4 regions of the Streptomyces sp. NPDC001796 genome follow, and region 4 is predicted to be linked to each of the others. Evidence: riboswitches for the same ligand, from Rfam matches in the RefSeq annotation. Region 4 holds a riboswitch; each other region holds the start of a gene.
The links. Region 4 has a riboswitch for cyclic di-AMP ahead of ACFYZE_RS14600 (NlpC/P60 family protein). Riboswitches for the same ligand answer to the same signal wherever they lie in the genome.
Positions count from the first base shown of each region.

Region 1: linked by a shared signal. The riboswitch ahead of ACFYZE_RS12640 (M23 family metallopeptidase) and the one ahead of ACFYZE_RS14600 (NlpC/P60 family protein) in region 4 are both predicted to bind cyclic di-AMP.
Region 2: linked by a shared signal. The riboswitch ahead of ACFYZE_RS15610 (transglycosylase SLT domain-containing protein) and the one ahead of ACFYZE_RS14600 (NlpC/P60 family protein) in region 4 are both predicted to bind cyclic di-AMP.
Region 3: linked by a shared signal. The riboswitch ahead of ACFYZE_RS24980 (transglycosylase family protein) and the one ahead of ACFYZE_RS14600 (NlpC/P60 family protein) in region 4 are both predicted to bind cyclic di-AMP.

Region 1 is NZ_JBIAUC010000005.1:125,999-130,744, reverse strand. It holds gene ACFYZE_RS12650 (HPr family phosphocarrier protein) at 1-282, shown strand; gene ACFYZE_RS12645 (GntR family transcriptional regulator) at 601-1,296, opposite strand; gene ACFYZE_RS12640 (M23 family metallopeptidase) at 1,500-2,252, opposite strand; cyclic di-AMP (ydaO/yuaA leader) riboswitch at 2,265-2,415, opposite strand; gene ACFYZE_RS12635 (M16 family metallopeptidase) at 2,639-4,027, opposite strand; gene ACFYZE_RS12630 (M16 family metallopeptidase) at 4,024-4,746, opposite strand, start outside.
Region 2 is NZ_JBIAUC010000006.1:310,091-314,836, reverse strand. It holds gene ACFYZE_RS15620 (FAD-dependent oxidoreductase) at 1-1,088, shown strand, start outside; gene ACFYZE_RS15615 (HAD family hydrolase) at 1,346-2,158, shown strand; gene ACFYZE_RS15610 (transglycosylase SLT domain-containing protein) at 2,209-2,724, opposite strand; cyclic di-AMP (ydaO/yuaA leader) riboswitch at 2,729-2,894, opposite strand; gene ACFYZE_RS15605 (polyprenyl synthetase family protein) at 3,840-4,746, shown strand, end outside.
Region 3 is NZ_JBIAUC010000013.1:163,428-168,173, forward strand. It holds gene ACFYZE_RS24970 (cytochrome P450) at 1-1,266, shown strand, start outside; gene ACFYZE_RS24975 (transglycosylase family protein) at 1,449-2,459, shown strand; cyclic di-AMP (ydaO/yuaA leader) riboswitch at 2,658-2,823, shown strand; gene ACFYZE_RS24980 (transglycosylase family protein) at 2,828-3,520, shown strand; gene eno (phosphopyruvate hydratase) at 3,898-4,746, shown strand, end outside.
Region 4 is NZ_JBIAUC010000006.1:111,741-116,486, reverse strand. It holds gene ACFYZE_RS14615 (NlpC/P60 family protein) at 1-6, opposite strand, end outside; gene ACFYZE_RS14610 (hypothetical protein) at 440-793, shown strand; gene ACFYZE_RS14605 (tellurite resistance/C4-dicarboxylate transporter family protein) at 771-1,745, opposite strand; gene ACFYZE_RS14600 (NlpC/P60 family protein) at 1,917-3,083, opposite strand; cyclic di-AMP (ydaO/yuaA leader) riboswitch at 3,091-3,260, opposite strand; gene pcrA (DNA helicase PcrA) at 3,512-4,746, shown strand, end outside.

The DNA of each region.
Region 1 (4,746 bases), on a different contig from region 4:
ATGGCTGAGCGCCGCGTCAACGTCGGCTGGGCCGAGGGTCTCCACGCCCGCCCCGCCTCCATCTTCGTCCGGGCAGCCACCGCCTCCGGCATCCCGGTGACGATCGCCAAGGCGGGCGGCACCCCCGTCAACGCCGCATCCATGCTGGCGGTTCTGGGCCTCGGCGCCCAGGGCGGCGAGGAGATCGTCCTGGCCTCCGACGCGGAGGGCGCGGACGCCGCGCTCGACCGCCTGGCCAAGCTGGTCGCCGAGGGCCTCGAGGAACTCCCCGAGACCGTCTGACCCTTCGGGCAGCAGCACCGTGCTTCAGCCGCGCCGCCGTCATGGCGGCGCGGCTTTTGCCATTCCGGGCAAGCTCCGCCGGAGAGGGGCGGAACCGGCGATGCCCGCGGTCCCGGCGCAGGCGACGGCGAGGAAGGGGCAGAACGGCGAGGAACGGCGCACGCAATAAAAACGGCGCACGTGTTTTTTCGTCACGACGAATAAAGCCGCACAGGACATGCCGAAACGACGCACGCCGAATTTACGGACGTACGCGGAAAACGGGCAGCCGAAAACAGGGCTCCAACCGAATATCCCTCTTTGTATACGGCGCCCGTGTTAATGCCGGAGCGCCGACATGTTTACGGGGTGTTGCGAAGTTCTCACGCGGTCCGCGCGGTCCGTCCCGCCGGGAAAGCGGAGCCGGTGCGCGGCCGTGGAGTGTTCCGTGTGCAGCGCCGTGATCGCCCGCGCCCGCTCGCTGTCCCCGCGCGCGACGGCGTCCACGATGCCGCCGTGCTCGGCCCAGGACTCCACGGGGCTGACCGGCGCATCGACCGCGTACATCCATGTGATCTTGTGCCGCAGCTGGGCGAGCGTCGAGGTCAGCGCGGGGCTCCCGCAGGCCTGTGCCAGCGTCTCGTGGAACCAGCCGCCCAGGGAGCGCAGATCATCGCTGTGGCCCCTCCTGGCCCGCTCCTGGCCCAACCGGACCAGGCCGCGCAGCACCTTGAGGTGGGCCTCGGTACGCCGCTGCGCGGCCCGCGCGGCCCCGAGCGGCTCCAGCAGCATCCGCATCTCCAGCAGGTCGGCGGCCTCCTGCTCGGTGGGTTCGGCCACGCACGCCCCCGCGTGCCGGCGGGTGACGACGAAGCCCTCGGCCTCCAGGGTGCGCAGCGCCTCGCGCACGGGGACGCGGGAGACGCCGTAGCGCCGCGCGAGGAGTTCCTCGGTGAGCCGGCTGCCGCGCTCGTAGACACCCGCGACGATGTCATCACGGATCGCCGTGCAGACCGAGTGCGCCGGAATACGCATGACCGACCTCCGTCTTAATCCCCGTGAAACGTACGCGATTGACGCGCGTTCAACCGACTCTATTGCAGTGGGCCGGAATTTCCGACGGCGGGCCGGAATCCAGGGATATTTTTTGGACAGACAACCGTTCGAAAGCCGACGACGGCCCCGGCTGATCAGCCGGGGCCGTCGGATGCGGGCGAGCCTGTCGCGGGCGCGGACCGTCAGACGTTCACGCCGTGCGAGCGCAGGTAGGCGACGGGGTCGATGTCCGAGCCGTACTCGGGAGTGGTGCGGGCCTCGAAGTGCAGGTGCGGCCCAGTGGTGTTGCCGGTGGCCCCGGAGAGGGCTATCTGCTGGCCCGGGACGACCCGCTGGCCCACGAAGACGCCGATGGACGACAGGTGGCCGTACTGGGTGTAGGTGCCGTCGTTCATCCTGATGACGATCTGGTTGCCGTACGCGCCGCCCCAGCCCGTCTGGACGACGGTGCCGGCGCCGACGGCGTGCACGGGCGTGCCCGTGGCGGCGTGGAAGTCGATGCCCGTGTGGGAGCCGGAGGACCACAGGGAGCCACCGGACTTGTAACCGGTGGAGACGTAGGAGTCGGAGATCGGCGGCACGAACATGTTGAGACGCCTGCGCTCGGCCTCGCGTGCGGCCCGCTCCTTGGCCTCGCGCTCCTGGCGGGCCTTCTCGGCGGCCTTCCTGCGCGCGGCCTCCTCGGCCTGCTTCTGTTCGGCGGCCTGCTTCTGTGCGGCGGCCTGTGCGTCGATCTTCTCGGCGACCGAGTCACCGAGGGTGACGGCCTGGATCAGCCCGGTCTGCTCGACGGGGGCGCCGGCGGCGAGGGCCGGGGCGGCCAGGGTGCCGATGACACCGGTGGTGGTGAGCGCGGCGACACCGACGGCGTTCGCAGTCGTACGCTTCACGCGGCTCGGGCGACGGTGCTTCCCGGTGGCGCAGGTGAACGCCATGAAGTGGCTGGTCCTTTCCTTCCCTCTCGCCTACCGGGTTAGCTGACGGGTTCGGAGCAGGAAGGTCTCCTACGGGCTCGCGCCCGATTCACCCCAGGGACTGTGGTTTTGGGTCCCCGGCTCCCCTGGCTCGCGCCGTACGGGGACTCGGCGATGACTGTCCGGTGCCGCGGGTGCGGCGCACTGCCTGACGGACAGCCCGAACGAAGCTAAGGGGACTGGCTTTCAATCAGCAAACGGAGAACGGGGTTTGTAGCGCATCCCACAGGGCAGAGAGGCAGCCTCTGTGGCAATACGGACAAACCCGCCAACGGGTGGGGCCCTGGTGACACGGAAAGTCACCAGGGCCCCGGGACAGCGCGGCGCACGCGCGCGTACGGTCCGCTCTACTCGGCGGCGACGACGCTCACTTCACCGATGCCGAGCGCCTCGACAGGCTCCTTGATCTGCGCGGCGTCGCCCACCAGCACGGTGACCAGACGGTCCACGGGGAAGGCGCTCACCACCGCCGCGGTGGCCTCCACCGTGCCCGTGGCGGCCAGCTGCTGATACAGCGTCGACTGGTAGTCGTCCGGCAGGTGCTGCTCGACCTGGTCGGCGAGCGTGCTCGCCACGGCCGCCGCCGTCTCGAACTTCAGCGGTGCCACCCCCACCAGGTTCTGTACGGCGACGTCGCGCTCGGCGTCCGTCAGGCCCTCGGCGGCCAGGGTGCGCAGCACCTTCCACAGGTCGTCGAGCGCCGGACCGGTGTTCGGCGTGTCGACGGAGCCGCTGATGGCGAGCATCGCGGCGCCCGTGCCGTCGGGCGCGGAGCGCAGCACCTGTCCGAAGGCCCGCACCCCGTAGGTGTAGCCCTTCTCCTCGCGCAGGACGCGGTCCAGGCGGGAGGTGAGGGTGCCACCGAGGCAGTACGTGCCGAGCACCTGGGCCGGCCACACGCGGTCGTGGCGGTCGGGCCCGACACGGCCGATGAGCAGCTGTGTCTGGACGGCGCCGGGACGGTCCACGATGATCACGCGGCCGGTGTCGTCGGCGCTCACCGGGGGCACCGGTCGCGGCTTGGAGGGCTCCCCCGTCCAGGCGCCGAGGGTGTCGCCCAGGAGCTCGTCCAGATCGATCCCGGTGAGGTCGCCGACCACGACCGCGGTGGACGTCGCGGGGCGCACGTACCGCTCGTAGAAGGCGCGGACGGCCGCGGCGTCGATGTTCTCGACCGTCTCCTCGGTGCCCTGGCGCGGGCGCGACATGCGCGAGGACGCCGGGAACAGCTCCTTGGAGAGCTCCTTGGCGGCGCGGCGCGCCGGGTTGGCCATCTCGTGCGGGATCTCGTCGAGGCGGTTGCGTACCAGGCGCTCCACCTCGCTGTCCGCGAACGCCGGCGACCTCAGTGCGTCGGCGAGCAGTCCGAGCGCCTTGGGGAGGCGGGAGACCGGAACCTCCAGGGAGAGGCGGACGCCGGGGTGGTCGGCGTGCGAGTCGAGGGTGGCGCCGCAGCGCTCCAGCTCGGCGGCGAACTCCTCGGCGGAGTGCTTGTCGGTGCCCTCGGAGAAGGCGCGCGCCATGATCGTGGCGACGCCGTCGAGGCCGGCCGGCTCGGCGTCCAGGGGAGCGTCGAGGAGCACCTCGACGGCGACGACCTGCTGGCCGGGGCGGTGGCAGCGCAGCACGGTCAGGCCGTTGTCGAGCGTGCCCCGCTCGGGCGCCGGGAAAGCCCAGGGCCGGGCCTCGCCGGGCTGGGGCTGCGGGTGGAACTCCATGGTCGCGAGCTCGCTCACTTCGCCGACTCCTCGGTCTCGTCGCTGGTCTCGGCTGCTTCCGGGGCCCCGGCCTCGGCCCCGACCGGTTCGTACACGAGCACCGCGCGGTTGTCGGGGCGCAGGCGGGCCTTGGCGACCTCCTGCACCTCCTCGGCGGTGACCTCGAGCACGCGCTTCACGGCGGTCAGGGCGAGCTGGGGGTCGCCGAACAGCACGGCGTACCGGCACAGTTCGTCGGCACGGCCCGCGACCGTGCCGAGCCGGTCCAGCCACTCGCGCTCCAACTGGGCCTGGGCGCGCTCCATTTCCTCGGCCGTCGGGCCCCGCTCGGCGAACCGGGCGAGCTCCTCGTCGATGGCGGCCTCGATGACGGGCACCTCGACGTCGCCGGAGGTCTTCACGTCCAGCCATCCGAGCGAAGGCGCTCCGGCGAGCCGCAGCAGGCCGAACCCGGCGGCGACGGCGGTGCGGTCACGGCGCACGAGCCGGTTGTACAGGCGGGAGGACTCGCCGCCGCCGAGGATCGTGAGCGCCAGGTCGGCCGCGTCGCACGCGCGCGTACCGTCGTGCGGCAGCCGGTAGGCGGCCATCAGGGCACGCGCCGGAACCTCCTCCTCGACGACCTCGCGCAGCTGCTCGCCGATGATCTCGGGCAGCGAGCCGTCGCGCGGCTGGGGCTTGCCGTCGTGGGACGGGATGGACCCGAAGTACTTCTCGATCCAGGCCAGGGTCTGCTG
Region 2 (4,746 bases), 200 kb from region 4:
GCGACAACATGCCCGCGGGCATGCTCCTGAAGTCCACTCCGGTCGCCTCGAACATCGACGCGCCCCAGCGTGGCCACACCCTGGCCGACTACTGCGACGCGGCGGGCATCCGCCGGCTGGTGACGGACGAGGACATCATCCCGGTCGAGACGTTCACCGCGTACGGGGAGTGGTTCCAGCAGAAGCTGGTGCCCGAGCTGGAGCGGGTCCGGGTGGTCTCCGTGGACCGCCGCAAGGGCGGTGGCTTCGATCTCAAGCTGGACTCGGGCGAGTTGTTCACCGCCCGGGCGGTCGTGGTGGCGACCGGCCTGTCGGGACTCGCCCACCTCCCGCCGGAGCTGGCCGCCGCGGCAGCCGACGGCCCCACGCCCACCGGTCCTGTCTCGCACAGCTCCCAGCACCATGACCTCAGCAGGTTCTCCGGCAAGGAGCTGCTGGTCGTCGGCGCCGGCCAGTCCGCGCTGGAGACGGCGGCGCTGGCGGCCGAGGCGGGCGCACGGGTGCGCGTCGTGGCGCGCGGGCAGGGCAGGGTCGCCTTCGGCGCGCCCCCGTGGGACCAGCCGAAGCTGCGCCCCGAGTCGCCCTTCGGCCGTGCCTGGTCCCTGTGGGCGCTGAGCTACTACCCCCACCCCTACCGCTTCCTGCCCGCCCGGACCCGCCACTACCTGGTGCGCCGCGTCCTCGGCCCGCTCGGCGCGTGGTGGCTGCGCGACCGCTTCCAGGAGAACGTGCAGGTGCGTGAGGTCGTCGGCATCCTCAGCGCGTCCGTGGCGGACGGCCGCCCGGCCCTGACGGTCCGGACCCACACGGGCCGCACCGAGGAGATGACCGCGGACCACGTCATCGCCGCGACCGGCTACCGCGTGGACATCTCCGCGATGGACTTCCTGGGCCATGAGCTGCGCACACGCCTGGCGGTGAGCCGGGGCGCCCCCCGGCTCGGCGCCGGCTACGTGTCCTCGGTCCCGGGCCTGTACTTCACGGGCCTGCCGGCGGCGGCCTCCTACGGACCGGTGATGCGGTTCGTCTGTGGCACGGAGTTCGCGTCGCCGCGCCTGGCGAAGCACCTGGCGACGGCCCACGGCTGACCCCGGCCGGCCACCGGACCACCGCGTGGCCCTTCCCCCTCGGAAGGGCCACAGGGCCACAGGGCCACGATTGCAGAGCCGGATGCCGACGGGTTCTCCGGAGGGGCCCCGGATGCCGACGGGTTCTCGGCAGAAGGGCCGGAGGCCGGCCGGGGTCAGCCGTACGTCAGTCGCAGGTCGGCCGGTTCACGACGGGTGGCCGGACGTCGGCTGGTCCGTGGTGAGTCGTGGGGGTGTTCCATCCGTATTCTCTGATCATGGCCGCACCCCTCGCATATTCACTCATCGCCACTGACCTGGACGGGACGCTGCTGCGCGGCGACGACACGCTCTCCGACCGGTCGAGGGACGCGCTGGCGCGGGCCGCCGCGGCCGGCGCGCAGCACCTCGTGGTGACGGGGCGTCCTGCCCCCAGGGTGCGGCCGCTGCTCGACGACCTGGGCGGCAGGGGGCTCGCGGTGTGCGGACAGGGCGCGCAGGTGTACGACGCCGGCGCGGACCGGTTGCTGTTTTCCGTCACCCTGGACCGGGAGTTGGCCGAGACCGCGCTCGGCAAGATCGAGGCAGAGGTGGGGCAGGTGTATGCGGCCGTCGACCAGGACGGCGTGGACGGGCTCACCCTCATCGAACCCGGATACCGCATGCCGCACCCCACGCTGCCCGCGGTGCGGGTCCAACGGCGCGACGACCTGTGGTGCGCGCCCATCAGCAAGGTGCTGCTGCGCCATCACGCCCTGACCGACGACGAGTTGGCGACGGCGGCGCGCAGCGCGGTCGGTTCGCTGGCGACGGTCACCATGTCCGGGCCCGGCACGGTCGAACTCCAGCCATGCGGTATCACCAAGGCGACGGGGCTGGCGCTCGCCGCCGAGTACCTGGGTCTGGGGCCGTCCCGGACCATCGCGTTCGGCGACATGCCGAACGACATCCCGATGTTCGACTGGGCCGCGCGCGGCGTCGCCATGGCGAACGCCCACCCCGAACTCAAGGCGGTCGCCGACGAGATCACGGAGTCGAACGAGGACGACGGCATCGCCGTCGTCCTCGAAAGACTCTTCAGGGGCCGCTAGACCTCGGCTTCAGCCTTCGGCCTCAGCCTCGGTACGCGCGGCGCACAGCGTCAGTACGCGCTGTGGACGTTGTCGATGGAGCCGTACCGGTGGGCTGCGTAGTTGCACGCGGCCGTGATGTTCGCCACCGGGTCGTAGATGTTCCAGGACGTGCCCGGCACGTGGTACGCGCGGAAGGTCGGGTCGATGACCTGGAGGAGGCCCTTGGACGGGATGCCCATCCGGGCGTTGGAATCCCAGAGGTTGATGGCGGACGGGTTGCCCGACGACTCACGCATCACGTTGCGGTAGATGCCGTAGTAGGAGCCGGGGATCCGGTGCTGCCGCATGACGACCAGCGACTGACGGATCCAGCTGTCGAGGTTTCCGGCGCGCGTCGTCATGGTCTTGGCGGCGGCGGTCGTGGTCGTCGTGGAGGCGGGGGTCGCGGCGGAAGCGCTGGTGGCGCCCAGGACCGGAAGGGCCAGAACGGCGGCACCCGTCCCCGCGACAGCGAGGGCACGGGTGAGGCGCGCGGCCTTGGAGCGGCGGTCCCGACGGCGTGCGGGCAGGGCGAAAGCGGGCATGTCGTAGTCCTCTCCGGCGCCTGCGAGGTGAGCTGTCGGGTTCGGGCGGGGAGGTGCCCGGCCTTGTCCTCGGTGCCGAGGAATCGGCTTCACCCCAAGCCGTTCCGGCGCTGTGTCCGGTCCGGCGACTTACCTGGGTCCCCCGCTCCTGCCGTTGGTGGTGGATGGGCTCGCGAGCGGCGGCAGGATTCGGCGGTCCGCTCGGATCGATTGGGAAGGTATGCGAGAGCACATGTCGGGAACAAGACTGGAAGTCACACTCCGAGGTAAATGACCTTGAAATGCGGGAATAAGGGATGTGATCCATTTCGTTGAGGAAGGTTAAACTTGGCATAAGTAAATGGGAAGTTGAGATTCCGGATGCCCCGCCTTGCTCTGTGGTGGCGTGACCTAATTCACTCGCACTTTTCTTGATCGCCACCCGTAATTCGGGGCCCTGAAGCGGCAATTCGGACAAAAGGTTCGGCGATCGCCTGTGAGTGGCGGTTTTTATGGGGCTCAAAATGGGCAATTCGGACATGCTCCGGATCTGCGGGAATCCTCATCCCGGATCGAAACGCGTGACCGACGTCACTCGCTATGCCGTAGAGAGGCATGGAGAGCCATGGAGGGCCGTAGGGAGCCGTAAAGGGCCGGGCCGTATAGAGCCGTACGGATCTGTACGCGCGCGTGCCTCGGGGTGCCGGGCGTCCCCGTCGGGACCGGACGTGGGCCCGGCCGGGTGATGGCGCCGAGCGGGGCGGCCGGGGGCCGTGTGGTCCTGCGGAGGCCTTCGGGGGTTGCGGGGCTGCTCCGGAAGCGGGATGCGAGGGGCGCTTCCGGGGGCCGGAGCGCGTCGCCGGCCCCCGGGCGGGGGAGCTTTCCGCTATGTCGCTCCAAACCCGCTCGTATCACCTGATCAAGAACATGCCTCTCGTGATCCGATACGGCCCGGCCTGGAACAGCGGGCACTCGTGGTGATCGAAACCTGACCGGATACGCTGACTTGAGTGATGGCGGCGACAGATCGACAAACTCGGTGAGCCGAGTCGGCCTGACGACGTCATCGATCAAGTGACCGACCTCGATACCGACCGTGTGATCGTCAGCAGACGTCAGCAGACAGGAGACCTCACGTGACCGTCGTCGGGCCGTTCGGGCTGAGCGTGCGGGACCAGGCTCTGGAAGCCGATGTCCAGGCCGGATTGGCCGCTGTCGAGGAAGGGCTGCTCGACGCCACGAAGAGCGAGGTGCCCTTCATCACCGAGGCCGCGCAGCATCTCGTGCGGGCGGGCGGGAAGCGGTTCCGGCCGCTGCTCGTCATGCTCGCGGCACAGTTCGGTGACCCGTACGCGCCGGGGGTCGTCCCCTCGGCCGTGGTCGTGGAGCTCACCCACCTCGCCACGCTGTACCACGACGACGTGATGGACGAGGCCGAGGTGCGGCGCGGGGTGGCCAGCGCGAACAGCCGCTGGGGCAACTCGGTGGCGGTCCTCACCGGTGACTTCCTGTTCGCCCGCGCGTCCCACATCCTGGCCGACCTCGGCCCGGAGGCGGTCCGTATCCAGGCGGAGGCGTTCGAACGGCTCGTCACCGGCCAGATCCTGGAGACGGCGGGCCCGCGGGACGGCCGTGACCCGGTGGAGCACTACCTCGACGTCCTCGCCGGCAAGACGGGCTCCCTGGTGGCGGTGGCGTGCCGCTTCGGCGCGATGATGTCGGGCGCCGACGAGACGGTCGTGGACGTGCTGACGCAGTACGGTGAGCGTCTCGGCGTGGCGTTCCAGCTGGCCGACGACGTCCTGGACATCGCCTCCGACTCCCAGGAGTCCGGCAAGACGCCGGGGACGGACCTGCGCGAGGGCATCGCGACCCTCCCGGTCCTGCGCCTGCGCGAGCGCGCCCAGCGGCACGGGCTGCCGGAGGACGTCGCCCTGTGCGAGCTGCTGGACTCCGACCTCACGGACGACGCCCGCCACGCCGACGCCCTCGCCCGGCTCCGGGCCCATCCGGCTCTCGAGCAGGCCCGCCGCGACGCCGTCC
Region 3 (4,746 bases), on a different contig from region 4:
TTCACCTGGGAGTTCGCAGCCGACCCGTACCCCGCCTACGCCTGGCTCCGCGAGCACGCCCCCGTGCACCGGACGAGGCTGCCGAGCGGTGTCGAGGCCTGGCTGGTCACCCGGTACGCGGATGCCAAGCAGGCCCTCGCCGACCAACGGCTGAGCAAGAACCCGGCGCACCACGACGAGCCCGCGCACGCCAAGGGCAAGACCGGCATCCCCGGCGAGCGCAAGGCCGAGCTGATGACGCATCTGCTCAACATCGACCCGCCGGACCACACCCGGCTGCGCCGGCTCGTCTCCAAGGCCTTCACGCCCCGGCGTGTCGCGGAGTTCGCGCCGCGGGTGCAGGAACTGACCGACCATCTCATCGACCGGTTCGCGGGCAGGGGAGAGGCCGACCTCATCCACGAGTTCGCCTTCCCGCTCCCCATCTACGCCATCTGCGACATGCTCGGCGTCCCGCGCGAGGACCAGGACGACTTCCGGGACTGGGCCGGGATGATGATCCGGCACGGGGGCGGACCGCGAGGCGGCGTCGCGCGGTCGGTGAAGAGGATGCGCGGCTACCTCGCCGACCTCATCCACCGCAAGCGCCAGGCGCTGCCCGCCGAGCCCGGCCCCGGCGAGGACCTCATCTCCGGGCTCATCCGCGCCTCCGACCACGGCGAGCACCTCACCGAGAACGAGGCCGCCGCGATGGCCTTCATCCTGCTCTTCGCCGGGTTCGAGACCACCGTCAACCTCATCGGGAACGGCACGTTCGCGCTCCTCGGGCACCCCGGGCAGCGGGCCCGTCTGCAGCGGTCGCTCGCCGCCGGGGAACGCGACCTGCTCGAGACCGGCGTCGAGGAGCTGCTGCGCTACGACGGTCCGGTGGAGCTGGCCACCTGGCGGTTCGCCACGCGGCCGCTCACCATCGGCGGGCAGGACATCGCCCCCGGCGACCCCGTCCTGGTGGTCCTGGCCGCCGCGGACCGGGATCCGGCGCGCTTCGCCGACCCGGACGTCCTCGACCTCTCCCGCCGCGACAACCAGCACCTCGGGTACGGGCACGGCATCCACTACTGCCTGGGCGCTCCCCTGGCCCGCCTGGAGGGACAGACGGCGCTCGCCACGCTCCTGACCCGCCTGCCCGACCTGCGGCTCGCGGTCGACCCGTCCGACCTGCGATGGCGCGGCGGACTCATCATGCGGGGCCTGCGCACGCTGCCCGTGGCGTTCACACCGGTACCGGAGAAAGGTCACGAAGCTCCCGCCGACATCCGGACATGACACGACGAACACGCCGATGGTCACAAGAAGGTGACAGGATCTCACCTCTGTGATCTTCACGTGATCTACGCTGCATTAACTTGTGACAAGCGATCTAGTGCCGATACGTTCACGCAGCAACGCGGCGGTCCGCACGCCACGGCCGTCGCGTCGTTCGATGCTGTCGTGTGAAAGGCAACCGCATGCTCTCCGGGAACGGTCGTCACCGTCGCCCCCGTCAGGCTCCGGCTCTCCTCGTCGCGGCAGGGGTGACCGGATCAGCGATCGCGATCCCGCTGCTCGGCGCCACCGGTGCGAGCGCGGCCACCGGCACCACCTGGGACCAGGTCGCGGAGTGCGTCAGCGGTGGCTCATGGAGCGCGGACACCGGCAACGGCCGCTACGGCGGGCTGCAGTTGACGCAGGACGAGTGGGACAAGTACGGGGGTCTCGACTATGCGCCGAGCCCCGACCAGGCGAGCCGCTCGCAGCAGATCGCGGTCGCCGAGAAGGTCCTGGCGGCCCGGGGCGTCGGGGTCTGGGGCACCTGCGGCCTGCTGAACGGTCTGAGCAAGGACTCCGGCTCCGCCGGCGTCGACACGGGTGTCGCCGGGGACTCGGCGTCCGGCGGCGGATCGTCCTCCGACTCCGGCCTCGACTCCGGTCTCGGGGCCGGACTTGACTCCGGTCTGTCCGACTCGTCCGGATCGTCTGCGTCGACCACTCCGTCGCCTTCTTCATCCTCTTCGTCCCCTTCGCCCTCCTCGTCCTCGTCCTCGTCCGAGGCGTCGACCGCCGACGCCGCCAAGAGCGCACAGGGGTCCGGCAGTGCGCCGACGGCCACGACGAAGAGCGATGACCCGGACGAGTCGGCACAGAACGACGCCTCATCCGGGGCGAGTTCGGCCGAGACCTCGAGCGCCGGTCGCCATCGCGGCGACAGTGCCGACGAGAGCGTCGCGGACGGCCGTACGTCGGACGCCTCCGGCCGGCACGCCTCACGCGGCACCGCGGACGCGCGCGACGCCGTCGACGGCTCGTACACCGTCCGCCCCGGGGACAATCTGTCGTCCATCGCCGACTCCCTTGAACTCAGCGGTGGATGGACGGCGCTGTACGAGGCGAACAAGCGGACGGTCGGTGCCGACCCGAACCTCATCCTTCCCGGTCAGAGCCTTGCGCTCGACGCCGACCCGGCCGGCGGCTCGTCCTGAACTGCCCCTTGCGTGGCGGAAGTTCACGACCTATTTCGCGCTGAATGTCCCGTTTAGGGAAAGTGAGATATGAGTCTCATAAGCCCTGATCGTCTTTGAAATTCCGGCGATCGACTGCTTACGGTCGTGATCGCTCGCCACAGCGAGCCCCTGCGGTCGCAACGCCGAATCCTGCCAGCGGCCGTACGGGAACAGTCGTCGCGTCAAGCGCCGTAGGCAGGAGCGGGGGACCCAAGGTAGGCGCCGCGTCCGGGAGTTGACCGGAAGCGGCTCGGGGTGAAGCCGTGTCCCGCAAGGGCACGGCCGGGCAACTCAACCGGCCCGAACCCGACAGCTCACCTCGCAGGCGTCGGTGAGGGGAACGAACCATGCTGTGTTCCGGCAACGGCAAGCACCGCCGCCCGTCCAAGGCCACCCGTGCCATCGCGCTCGCCGGTGTCGCCGGCGCTGCCATCGCCGGCCCGCTCCTCGCGGCCGGAAACGCCTCCGCGGCCACCGCCGCCCAGTGGGACGCCGTCGCCCAGTGCGAGTCCGGCGGCAACTGGCACATCAACACCGGCAACGGCTTCTACGGCGGTCTGCAGTTCACGAACTCCACCTGGGCCGCGTACGGCGGCACCGCCTACGCCTCCCGCGCCGACCTGGCCACCAAGGGCCAGCAGATAGCCGTCGCCGAGAAGGTCCTCGCGGGCCAGGGCAAGGGCGCCTGGCCGGTGTGCGGCAAGGGCCTGACCAACGCCACGTACAACGGCGCCGCGGCCACCGGCTCGTCGAGCGGTGCCAAGAGCGCCCCGAAGAGCACCACCACTCGCTCGACCGAGCAGCAGGCGGCCAACCGCTCCGTGCAGCGCACGGCCCCGAAGAAGACGGTCACCACCCCGACCGGTCAGAAGGTCAAGAAGGGCGACGGCGAGTACAAGGTGGTCAAGGGCGACACCCTCAGCTCGATCGCCGCGAGCCACCACGTCCAGGGCGGCTGGAAGAAGCTCTTCGACCTGAACAAGGACATCATCCAGGACGCCGACCTGATCTACCCGGGCCAGCAGCTGCACCTGAAGTGACAGCCACCCGGTAGCCGGGCCACAGGCCCCTGCCAGGCGTGACCCCCACCGTGGGGGTCACGTGAGGGCCCACCCCCCGTCCCCACGGGCTCCCCGCTCCGGCGCGTGTTCCCCCGTACGCGCCGGAGCGGGGCTTTTGCTGTCCGCCTCGCCGTTGTCCGGCCCGTTCGCTGTCCGGCCCGTTCGCCGTCCGGCCGCACGGATTTCACCGGACCTTTCCCCCGCCCTTTGTTCCGAACGGGAACAATGTGTACCGTCACCCTGTCCACGGGACGGTCGGTAGGTCGGCCGACAGCCCGGGGCGGTTAGGCTCTAGTCGCAAGGCACAGCCGCAAGGCAGACAGCCCCGCACTTCCAGCGTCACATCCAAGAAGGAGATGCTCGTGCCGTCCATCGACGTCGTCGTAGCCCGGGAAATCCTGGACTCCCGAGGCAACCCCACGGTCGAGGTCGAGGTCGGCCTCGACGACGGCAGCACGGGTCGTGCCGCCGTTCCGTCCGGCGCCTCCACCGGCGCCTTCGAGGCCATCGAGCTCCGCGACGGTGACCCCAACCGCTACCAGGGCAAGGGCGTCGAGAAGGCCGTTCTCGCCGTCATCGAGCAGATCGGCCCGGAGCTGGTCGGCTACGACGCCACCGAGCAGCGCCTGATCGACCAGGCGATGATGGACCTGGACGCCACCGACAACAAGGGCTCCCTCGGCGCCAACGCGATCCTCGGCGTCTCCCTCGCCGTCGCCCACGCCGCCTCCGAGGCCAGCGACCTGCCCCTGTTCCGCTACCTGGGCGGCCCGAACGCGCACCTGCTGCCGGTGCCGATGATGAACATCCTCAACGGCGGCTCGCACGCCGACTCCAACGTGGACATCCAGGAGTTCATGATCGCCCCGATCGGCGCGGAGTCCTTCTCCGAGGCGCTGCGCTGGGGCACCGAGGTCTACCACACGCTGAAGAAGGTCCTGAAGAGCAAGGGCCTCGCCACCGGCCTCGGCGACGAGGGCGGCTTCGCCCCGAACCTCGGCTCCAACCGTGAGGCCCTCGACCTCATCCTGGAGGCCATCAAGGAGGCCGGCTACGCCCCCGGCCAGCAGATCGCCCTCGCGCTCGACGTCGCCGCCTCCGAGTTCTACAAGGACGGCAAGTACCTCTTCGAGGGCAAGGAGCGCTCCGCCGCCGAGATGACGGAGTACTACGAGGAGCTCGTCGCGGCCTACCCGCTCGTCTCC
Region 4 (4,746 bases):
TGCCACCTGGACGCCACGTCCTTTCGTACGACCGCCGGGGCCACGGGCGGTGTCACGCGTCCGGCGGCGGTCCGCACAGGGGGAACAGGCCGCCGCCGGACCTTCTCGGCGGTGGTGCCCGACGGCCGCCCCTGGCCCGGGCGGCGATGGGGAGCCGGGCACCTGGGGGAGGACGCTAAACCCGTCCGCGATGCGCTCGTGACCGGATGTACGGAAGTGGCGCGACCGGACTGACGGTGACCGTATGTGACCGTGATCCCGATGCCGGGTCGGCGTCTTCACGCTCTGCGATGACCAATGCGGTGGATTCGGCGCAGGGGGCGGCTGCCGAGTGCTATAGGGCGCATATATGCGGCTGGTCCGGCGGCATGAGCGAGCGGCACCACATCCGCCGGGGCGGTGTCAGCGGGCACGGGCGGGCTGATTAGGCTCCGGCCCCATGGACGTACTCATCCACCTCTTCGTCGGCCTGCACATCGTCGGCATCGGCGCGCTCCTCGGCGGCTTCCTCACCCAGATGAAGGCGATGGGCCAGGGCACGGCACGCTTCGTGCCCGCCATGCTGCACGGCGCGCTGACCATGCTGGTCACAGGGGTGGCGCTGGTCGGCCTCAACCAGGCGGACCACCACCCGGTCGACACGATCAAGATCGGGATCAAGCTGGCCCTGCTGATCGTCATCCTCGGCCTGGTCTATGTGAAGCGGGACGAGGAGACCGTCGAGAAGCCCCTCTTCGGCCTCGTCGGCGCCGCGACCCTGGCGAACATCTTCATCGCCGTGCTCTGGACCTGACGCTGTCCACGGCGGACGCGACGGCTCCCGTGAGGACCAGGAGCCAGGCGGCCACCGCGATCCACAGCAGTACCCGGCCGAGGCCGCGCAGCCACGGCACGCCGACGGAGGACGCGACGGACAGCGCCGCCACCGCCGTCATCCCCATCGGGAACACGGTCGACCAGCGCCGGACGTCGTAGCGGAACCGGGGCCGCACCACCTCGGCCACCGCGAGGACGGCGTAACAGGCCAGGGCGAGGACGAGGAGGGCGACGGTCACACCGCGCAGGACACCGCCGTCGTCGTTGTTCCACAGGTAGAGCCCCTTGCGCGCGGCGCTCATGAGCTGCGATCCGGCCAGCGCCGAGAGGGCGAGCGCGCCGCCCGAGATCCAGTGGTCGCCCGGCCCGGTCACCACCTGCCGAGGGTCGAAGCAACCCAGCCCGATCAGGTAGAACACCAGCCCGAGCCAGAAGAACACCAGCGCCGTGTGGGCGAGCCACGCCACCCCCACGGCCGCCGCGAGCACCGCCCCGAGCGCCGCGATCCCCTCCGTCGCCACACACCCGAGGAACACCGCGCCGGGCATCCGGCGCTCCCAGCCAGGCACGGTCAACGGGATCAGGCAGGCCCAGAGCGCCACGGCCAGTGCGAGCAGCGCCTCGGCGAGCGGCTGCCCGTTCAGTGCGGACACTCCTGAGCCCAGTACGGTGGTCGCCGGCACCATGGTGAGCGCGGCCGGCGAGCCGGCCCTGGCCCGCCACTGCTCCCGGTCCCACAGCAGTTGCAGGGCGATGTCGGCGGCGAGCCCCAGCCAGGCGGCACCCGCCAGAACCAGGGCGAGGCGGGAGAGGATCTGCTGGCCGGTCAGGTGCAGCCCGAACGACAGGATGCCGGTCGCCATGACGGCGGACCCGGTGGCGGGCGGACGCGGCGCCCACCAGGTGCGCAGCGCGGAGGTGCCTGACATGCGCCCGATGCTAGGGACGCGCACACGGGTTGCGTACGGGGCACGCGCGCGACGACGGAAAACAACCCCACGCGCGCGTGCCGGACGCCCCCCCTCGCGCGCATGCCGGGCCCCACGCGCGCGTGCCGGACGGCGAGCGTTCCCAAGCGCACGTGTTCGACGAGCGTGGAGTCAGGCCGGGCGCACCACGCTGTGGATGATCGACGCGCCCCCGTAGTAGACCGACTCCTCGCGGACGTACGCCCCCGGCTTCGGCGCGTGGATCATCATGCCGTTGCCGATGTAGAGGCCGACATGGCTGATGTCGTCGTAGAAGAAGATCAGATCACCGGGTTGCGCGTCGGTGAGCGGGACCGTCGTGCCCACGTTCACCTGGTCGTAGGTGGTGCGCGGCAGTGACACCCCGGCGGCCTTCCAGGCGGCCTGGGTCAGACCCGAGCAGTCGTACGAGCCGGGCCCGGTGGCGCCCCACACATACGGCTTGCCGATCTGGGCGCGGGCGAACGTAAGCGCTTTGGCGGCTGCCGTCGCGTACGAGGCGCCCGTGGAGTCCGCGGCGCCCGTGGAGGAGCCCGGCGAGCCGGTCGTGGCGGTGGGGGACGTGGGGGACGTGGGGGACGACTGTTGCTGTGCCGCCTGCTGCCGCGCCAGCTCCTGCGCCTGCCGCCGCGCCTCCTCCTGCTTCTTCTTCTCCAGCGCGGCGAGCCGTGCCTTCTCCTGCGCGGTCAGCTCGGACAGCAGGTCCCGCGCGGCGGCGAGCTTCCTCTGGACGTCCGCCTTGGCCGACCGGAGCCTCAGCTGCGACTCGGTGAGCGACCGCAGGCTCTCGGTGGCCTCCCGCCGCTTGCTCATCGTCGCGGCCTGCTCGGTGACGTACTCGTCGACCGCTTCCTTCTGACGACTGGTGAGCCGGCTCATCAGCTGGGTCTGGTCGAAGTAGTCCTGCGGCGTGTCGGCCAGGAGGAAAGTGGCCGTGTCGGGGGCCGCCTCCCCGGTGCGGTACTGGGCCGCGGCGAAGGAACCCAGCTGGTCCCGCGCCTCGTTGAGCTTCTGGGTGCGTCTCGCGACGTCGTCCAGGAGCGCGGCGACGCGTCCCCGCTGCCGGTCCGTCTTCTCCTTGGCCGCGTTGTACTGCTCGGTGGCCGACCCGGCGCGGCGGTAGAGGTCGTCGACCTTCTTCTCGACCTCCTCCACGCTCGGCCTGCCGTCGGCGGAGGGCACGGCGTCGGCGGTCTGCGAGAGCAGGGCCACGGAGGTGAGGGCGGCCGTCGCCAGGGCGGGGGTCCGTATGCCGGCGATGCGCGTGCCCGCGGGGCGCGCCTTGCGGTGCGGCGCCATGAAAGGCGTCTCCTTCCGTAGTCCGCCTACCGAGTTAGCTGCCGGGTTCGGGCGGGTGGTTCCGGAAGGTGTGCCCTACGGCCGTGCCGCGCAGGGCGGTTGGCCGATTCACCCCAAGGTCGGTTGGGTCCCCGGCTCCGGTCGCCCATCGGGCACCGGACTCGGCGGAGGCCGCGCGGCCCGGCGACGTTCGCCGGTGGTGGTCGTACGGCCCGCCCGGCACGGTAGCCAACCGGTGTGGCTGCTGTGAAGGTTGATGCGTGATATGCCCGATACGTTTTTGTGACTTTCGTGGTGTGAGCGCTTTCCGGGCGCGCAGGGTGAGCGGCTGGTTCCTGCTGGTGGCAAAGGTCCGGGCGGTCTCTTTCGAGGCGGAGTTTCCGGGGTGGCGGCGGGCTGTCGGTGGGGCGGCCTAGACTCGGAGAGCGATGAGCAGCCTCTTTGACGACAGCTTCCTGGCGGACCTCAAGGCCACTCCGGCCCACGAGGAGGAGCCCCCGCCGCCCGAGGACCATCACGCTCCGGAGCCGGTTCCGGACGATCTGTTCGGCGGGAAGTTCGACCTGCCACCGGACAGGGACGCGTACTACCGCAACGGCGCGCACCGCCCGGCCGTCGACATGGAGGCGCTGCTGGAGGGGCTGAACGAGAACCAGCGCGCGGCCGTCGTGCACGCCGGCTCCCCCCTGCTCATCGTGGCCGGGGCCGGCTCCGGCAAGACCCGCGTGCTCACCCACCGCATCGCGTACCTGCTGGCCGAGCGGGGCGTCCATCCCGGGCAGATTCTCGCGATCACCTTCACCAACAAGGCCGCGGGCGAGATGAAGGAGCGCGTCGAGCAGCTCGTCGGCCCGCGCGCGAACGCGATGTGGGTGATGACCTTCCACAGCGCCTGTGTCCGCATCCTGCGCCGGGAGAGCAAGAAGCTCGGCTTCACGTCCTCCTTCTCCATCTACGACGCCGCCGACAGCAAGCGCCTGATGGCCCTCGTCTGCCGTGACCTGGACCTCGACCCCAAGCGCTTCCCGCCCAAGTCCTTCAGCGCCAAGATCTCCAACCTGAAGAACGAGCTGATCGACGAGGAGGACTTCGCCGCCCGGGCGTCCGACGGCTTCGAGAAGACCCTCGCCCAGGCGTACGCGCTCTACCAGTCCCGCCTGCGCGAGGCGAACGCGCTCGACTTCGACGACCTGATCATGACGACGGTGAATCTGCTGCGCGCCTTCCCGGACGTCGCCGAGCACTACCGCCGCCGTTTCCGCCACGTCCTCGTCGACGAGTACCAGGACACCAACCACGCCCAGTACGCCCTGGTACGCGAACTCGTCGGCACCCGGGCGCACGACGAGGACGTCCCGCCGAACGAGTACGACGTCCCGCCCGCCGAACTGTGTGTCGTCGGCGACGCCGACCAGTCGATCTACGCCTTCCGCGGTGCGACCATCCGCAACATCCTCCAGTTCGAGGAGGACTACCCGGACGCCACGACGATCCTGCTGGAGCAGAACTACCGCTCCACGCAGACGATCCTCTCCGCCGCCAACGCGGTCATCGAGCGCAACGAGTCCCGCCGCCCGAAGAACCTGTGGACCAACGCGGGCGCCGGCGCCCGGATCACCGGCTATGTCGCCGACACCGAGCACGACGAGGCGCAGTTCGTCGC